DNA from 2 places in the Parageobacillus sp. NEAU-HV-2 genome. Region 2 is predicted to be linked to the other one. Evidence: riboswitches for the same ligand, from Rfam matches in the RefSeq annotation. Region 2 holds a riboswitch; the other holds the start of a gene.

Region 1 (3,410 bases), on a different contig from region 2:
AGCAACAAACGGTGGTTCGGGCCGCAGACAAGGCGGACCATGTGAGGAACGACAAGCCCGACAAATCCGATCGTTCCCGACACCGATACGGCCGCCCCTGTCAATAACGAGGCTCCCGTTAAAATCATGATTTTGCGGCGCATCACGTTCACCCCGACATGGAGCGCCGCCGCTTCGCCAAAGGCGAACGCATTAAGCTCGCGCGCATTCAGAAGAAGCAAAACGACGCCGAGCAGAAAAAACGGAAGGAGAAGCACCGTATATTTCCAGCCCCGCATCGCGACGCTTCCCATCAGCCAGGCAATAATTTGTCTCAATTCCTCCCCAGTCAGCGCAATCATCAAAGAAATAAGGGCGCTGAAAAACGCTCCAAATATAATCCCGGCCAAAATGATCGTCTCCACCGACATTTGCCGTTCCACTGCCCTTGTAAATAAAAGCACAAGTGCGAGCGTCCCCAGACCAAATAAAATGCTGACGATCGGCAAAGTGAACGTGCCAAAGAGCGGCAGTTGAATACCGAAAAAAATGACGAGCACCGCACCGACAGAGGCTCCCGATGACACGCCAAGCGTATACGGATCGGCAAGCGCATTTTTTAACATCCCTTGAAACGCCGCTCCCGCAACTGCCAGCGACGCGCCGACAAGAAACGCGAGCACCACGCGCGGAAGGCGGATCGCCATCACGATTTGCACGAGATCATCGGGAACATCGCCGGGCAGCGGCAACCCAAGCCAGGTCGAAAAAAGAATCTTGATAATAGTAGAAAAGGGAATCGATAGCGAACCTATCGATATCCCTAATAAAAGCGAGACGGCCGCAACCGTTACGGCAATGATATACATCGATGCATTACTTAAAGATTTCCGGGTAAATGACTTTTGCAAGTTCCTCTACTCCTTCAACAAGACGCGGGCCCGGACGGCTGACTAAATCGGTATTGACATCATATACGCGCTTGTTTTTCACCGCCGGTACGTCTTTCCACGCCGCGCGTTCTAACACCTGTTTCGCTCCGCCGTAGGTAGTAATAATCACATCCGGCTTGTATGCCACCGCTTTTTCTTCCGTCACCATCGGCCAGCCTTCCAAGCCACCGGCAACGTTTTTCGCGGAAATGGCCTGAAGCATCTCGTCAATAAATGTCCCTTTTCCAGCCGTATAAATTTCTGGAGCTGGTGATACTTCGACCCATACTTTTACTTGATCTTCCGGTTTAATTTGTTTTGCCTTTTCTTTTATTTCTTCCAGTTTCGTTTTCATGTTGTTGATGATTTCTTGCGCTTTGCCATCAGTTCCAGTTGCCTTGCCAACTAATTCGATCGCATGATATACATCAGCAAACGATTTCGCATCATTGACTACTAGCACCGTAATGCCTGCATCTTTCAGCTGCTTGAGCCCGTCTTTCGAGTTGTGCGCGCCTGATGCATGAGCAAGCACTAAATCCGGTTTCAGCGAAATAATTTTTTCAACGTTGAAATCCATGCCGCCGATTTTTTCTTTCGTTTTCACATCTTCCGGATAGTTGTCAAAATCGCTGACGCCAACGATTTTGTCGCCTAATCCTAACGCATAGGCAATCTCCGTGTTGCTTGGAATCAAGGAAACGATTTTTTGCGGTTCCGACTTAATCGTCACTTCTTCCCCTAATCCATCTTTCACTGTTACCGGAAACGCAGTTTGTTCCGTTTTTGTTGCTTCTTTTTTCGCAGGCGATTTGCTTTCGTTCGCTCCATTGCATCCGAACAATAGGCCGAATGTAAGTACAAATACAAGCAGCATCACATACTGTTTCCATTTTTTCATTTTTCGTTCCCCCTTCTTAAGTAAAATAAAAAAGCCCATTCCTAACTCGGAATGAGCAAGAAACGGCAATATGTATGCACAAAGGCAGCCACCGTTGCCGCTTCCTACTCTCACCCCCCGAAGATTAGGAAACGTACAAGCAGGCAAGGCAGGTCTACTGACTCATGCTTCATCCTACTCTGAACCTTCCCATACGGCAAACGGCGCATGCCATCGTACCGTACAGTGGCGATTTCATTTCGTCCGCATTTACAGTTGCGGGGACAGTTCTGGACTTTCACCAGATTCCCTATTAAGCCATTAAGAGCGAATCGCTCCATTTGGCACCTTGCTGCGAATGTATGAAATTGTCGAACAATTGACAGTTATAATATTAAAGGATAAGAAAAACTTTGGCAATAAAAAAATGAAAGGTTCATTGATTTCAAGATATATAAAAATCCCCCGATGGCGGGGGACAAAGGAACAGCTCAATTATTAATATACCGGTGAACCTCCCCGACTAAATCAAAGATTCTAATCGGGGCATCCATTGTCTTAAATACAGCTGTACTCATCCTAAATGCTTCGCATTATAGAAGGGGAATGCGTCGAGGGTTTCGGTTCAATTCAACAAACTTCGCTTCTTTTATTTCTTCGGGCTGACGCGAATCTCACTAGATTAGCTTGTTAATTGTTAATATAGCGTTCAAAGACAAAGCCGAAGTCTTTCACCGTATATTTTGTTTTCGCGTCAACGAGCCACTGAAACGCGAGTTCATTCACCGCTTTGAAATCGGCAAAGAAATTATTTGTGTCACTTTTCACGCGCCCGAATACGTTCGCAGTCAATTCCAAACTTTTGTGCGCGTACTCCAGCTTCGTTTCGTTTTCATGGCAAAGCTCGGCGATGGCGAGCAGCGACTTATATAAATCTTTTAGTTCTTCTAAATACTTTTTATGAACGTCAATCGAATAGACATGGGCACCGATTTTAAATTTAATCTCCACGTCTAGATCAACGGTTCCCGCCGTTTCGAGCGACACGTCGGAAATCGGATGTTTGTAATAATCATAGCGGCGCAATACGCGTTTTTTGCTGGTTGCGCTCGTGCCATCCAAATGAATCAGCGCTTTATTCGTAAAACAATACTCATCTGATTTCGATTTAATTAAGAAATAAATCTTCTCCCCATCTTCATGCATTACGTAATCATCGGCGTCGACTTTATCGTAGTTTTCCGGCTTAATGACCGAGCCGATATCACTTAATCCAAGCACATCAGCGGCGACTTTTCCAAACATCATACAGCCCCTCTCTTTAAAGGTACCTATTTATGTTTATTATATCATATGGGTTTCCATTCCCGAATCTTTAGGCAAAAATAAAATCCAACGCGCTCGGAAAACGCGTTGGATTTTATCACGTTATTGCAGTTCATCTCCGAAACTAGAGTCTTTGTTTGTTAATTTTAAGAAAAGCAAATATACAAGGCCAATAGCGAGCCAAATCAATCCAAGTTTTTTGCTTAACGGATCAAGGCTATACCATACATAGCCGATAATCACTAGACCGATAAGCGGAAAAAGAAGGTGGTTCAAATAATCTTTGCTTCCTT
Region 2 (3,410 bases):
ATTTTTTCACTGATTCTTCACTCTCCCTTTCCAAGAATGGATTTCTTTCGACATGGTTATTGTAAAAAATAAGGGTAAAGTGAATATGGAATTAAGTTTAAAAAACTGTAAAAATATAAAAAATTTAGATGGAAGCAAAATCAAACGTTTTGATTACTTTGCGTGCTTTTTTTATTTGGGAGAAGTTCGGATCATGTCCAAGAACAAAGGCAAAACAAGGTTGTTCCATTATTACGAAGGAAAAGCGGGCCCCATGTTGTAATGGTCAAACTTGAACGTTTTTTAAAGAACTTTCAGCTTTTCATCGATTCGATTAGTGCTTTGCCAATCATATCGAGATAAATATATTATTTGAAAAAATGATTCCGCCCATACCGAAACGAATAAAAAATCGGGAAGGAAAAGCGTATAAAATTTAGATGTTTTCAGGTATAGAGACAAAAACTCCTGTATATAATACAAAATGTACAAATCATCTCGCCGCAAACCGTTTGGCGAGAACATGATGACTATCATTATTATAATTGGGCTATAGCCAAGTGGTAAGGCAACGGACTTTGACTCCGTGATGCGCTGGTTCGAATCCAGCTAGCCCAGTCTCTAACAGACAAGCAATGTCGCTTGTCTGTTTTTTTGTGCAAAAAAGCAGGAGTTTCGACAAAGATGTCAAATATAAGACGTAGCGAGGAGGGAATGATGGTGAAAACAGCAGATTTATGCGATGAATTTTTAAGTGAACTGCAAGTTTGCCAACTGCCAATGCAATCATACGGCGGCAAAAAAGAATTTTCCGGACCGATTGCGACCATTGAGGTGTTTGAGGATAACGTGCTCGTCCGCGAGGCGTTAGAGACCGTTCCTGCGGGAACAGTGTTAGTGGTTGACGGAAAAGGTTCACGCAATTGCGCGCTGCTTGGCGATCGTTTGGCGCAAATTGCCTGCGATCGAGGGCTTGCGGGCGTGATTATCCATGGTTGCATTCGCGATTCCGCGGAGATTGCCAATATGCCGATTGGGGTGATGGCGATTGGCACCTGCCCGGTGAAAAGCAAAAAAGAAGGGAAAGGAAAGCGGGACGTTGTGCTCGAATTTGGCGGCGTGCGTTGGGAGCCAGGCGCTTATGTGTACGCTGATCAAGACGGTATTGTATTGGCGAAAACGGACTTATTGAAAAAAAGTGATTGACGATATTTAAAAATTTATACTACTATGAATAACAGAAATGTTCTATGAAAAATCGATATCATATGCCAAACAAATAAGGTGCCTTTTCTCATTAGAGAATCGGCTTAAAAGGGAAGTACGGTGAAAATCCGTCACGGTACCCGCCACTGTGATGGGGAGCTTTGCTACATCATGTCACTGAAGGGAACTTCGGGAAGGCGTAACAAAGCGATGATCCTAAGTCAGGAGACCTGCCTTATTTGTTCGGACGGATACCTACGGGATTATAGGTAGACGTGCGGGAGAATGGTATACTTTTGGGCTATATTTGTATGCATTTTTCTGCACCTCTGCGTATAGAGGTGCTTTTTATTTTGCCAAAAAGGAGAGATTGAACGTGACAACATGGAACCTAATCGGAACGAAACATCATGTGCTGATTTGCAATGGAGGCAGCTGTATGCGTAAAGGGGGAGAGGAAGTAACGCTTGCCATCCGCGAAGAAATCGCACTGCTGGAGTTAGATGGCCTCGTACATACGACGCGGACGCGCTGCAATGGCCGCTGCCAAGATGCATGTGTAGTCATCGTTTACCCTGAAGGCGTATGGTACAACGGGATGACGCCGGAAAAAGGAAGGGAAGTTGTGCGAAGGCATTTACGGAACGGGGAATGGTTGGAAGAAACGATAACGTACCGTTATGAAGGGACGCAAGGATTGATGATGGCAAAGCAATCTACTGCCCCTCTAGGAATCTCGAAATTATGCAAAACAACGGGAGGAACGAGAGCATGAAAAAATGGAAATCCGTCCTTTTCCTTTTCGGTTTAGTTGTCTATTTTACTTTTTCTGAAAGTTCATCGGCATTTGCGATGCATATTATGGAAGGGTTTTTACCTGTAAGATGGGTGATTTTTTGGTGGCTCATGTTTTTGCCATTTTTGATCATCGGTTTGCGTTCACTCATTCGGATTACACGTGAGCATCCGGAACTAAAGTTGCTCATTGCGCTGTCGGGGGCATTTACGTTTGTACTGTCCGCCTTAAAAATTCCATCCGTTACTGGAAGCAGCTCACATCCAACGGGGGTAGGGCTCGGCGCGGTGCTGTTTGGTCCATGGACGATGGTGATGATGGGCAGCATCGTATTGCTGTTTCAAGCGTTATTGCTAGCACATGGCGGATTGACGACATTAGGGGCGAATGCCATGTCCATGGCAGTCGTCGGTCCGCTCGTAGCATACGGCATTTATCGTTTCGGGAAAAAGTGGAATATACCGCAACGTTGGACCATATTTTTCGCTGCCTTTTTCTCGGATTTGGCCACATATGTGGTCACCTCATTCCAATTAGCGTTGGCGTTTCCGGATGCGACAGGTGGCATTTTCGCTTCGTTTGCCAAATTTGCCGGCATTTTTGCTATCACGCAAATACCACTGGCGATTACAGAAGGGCTGCTTACGGTCGTCGTTTGGAATTTCTTATCCACTTATAGTAGCCGGGAACTAAGTCAATTAGAGAGAGGAGTGTAAATAGTGAAGCGCAGTCTTTTTCTCCTCGTTTTTGCCGTTTTATTAGTAGTAGCACCGTTATTGTTCATTCATGAATCTGATTTTGGCGGCACGGATGGCCAGGCGGAAAAAACGATTCAGGTGATCGCTCCTCATTATAAGCCTTGGGCGCAAACCATATTTGAGCCGCCAGGCGGAGAGGTGGAAACGTTGCTGTTTTCTGTGCAAGCGGCAGTCGGAGCCGGTATTATTGGCTATATTGTAGGCGTCTATAAAGGCCGAGCGAACCGAAGAGAGGAAACAAAATGATCCGGCAGTTTGACACCATCGCTTACAATAACCGCCTGCGGACCATACGTCCCGAACAAAAAGTGATATTTTCGCTTCTATTATTAATAATGGCCATGATAGGGAACTGGAAAACGCAAGTAATGATGACGATTTGGCTTGCCGTATGGATTATCGGGTATGCGCGTGTTTCATGGACAGTGTACGCCAAAACACTCGGAGTCGTGGCATTGTTTCTGATGGTGAGTTTTCCAGCTTTGCTTGTTTCCATTGACAGTTCTTTTCATGTTTCTATTGATCGTTCGCAAATGTTCACTGCGATGTCTTTACTATCCCGTTCGGTCGCGGCATGGTCTTGTTTATTTTTCCTGCTAGTGACTACCCCGTTTCCAGAGATGTTGTATGTTCTCAAGCGAATGAAAGTGCCATCCATCATCATTGAGTTG

The links. A riboswitch is a leader RNA that binds a small molecule or an ion and turns the genes downstream of it on or off. The one in region 2 is predicted to bind cobalamin.
Region 1: another riboswitch for cobalamin. It lies ahead of AC1WMD_RS13495 (ABC transporter substrate-binding protein); the one in region 2 lies ahead of AC1WMD_RS11110 ((2Fe-2S) ferredoxin domain-containing protein).

The regions. Positions count from the first base shown of each region.
Region 1 covers NZ_JBXUJJ010000008.1:79,754-83,163, reverse strand. The annotation lists gene AC1WMD_RS13500 (FecCD family ABC transporter permease) at 1-890, opposite strand, end outside; gene AC1WMD_RS13495 (ABC transporter substrate-binding protein) at 856-1,812, opposite strand; cobalamin riboswitch at 1,943-2,157, opposite strand; gene AC1WMD_RS13490 (PH domain-containing protein) at 2,482-3,096, opposite strand; gene AC1WMD_RS13485 (APC family permease) at 3,220-3,410, opposite strand, start outside.
Region 2 covers NZ_JBXUJJ010000006.1:27,384-30,793, forward strand. The annotation lists gene AC1WMD_RS11095 (glycerophosphodiester phosphodiesterase family protein) at 1-10, opposite strand, end outside; tRNA gene AC1WMD_RS11100 (tRNA-Gln) at 526-597, shown strand; gene rraA (ribonuclease E activity regulator RraA) at 700-1,185, shown strand; cobalamin riboswitch at 1,245-1,437, shown strand; gene AC1WMD_RS11110 ((2Fe-2S) ferredoxin domain-containing protein) at 1,562-1,960, shown strand; gene AC1WMD_RS11115 (energy-coupling factor ABC transporter permease) at 1,957-2,697, shown strand; gene AC1WMD_RS11120 (energy-coupling factor ABC transporter substrate-binding protein) at 2,701-2,985, shown strand; gene cbiQ (cobalt ECF transporter T component CbiQ) at 2,982-3,410, shown strand, end outside.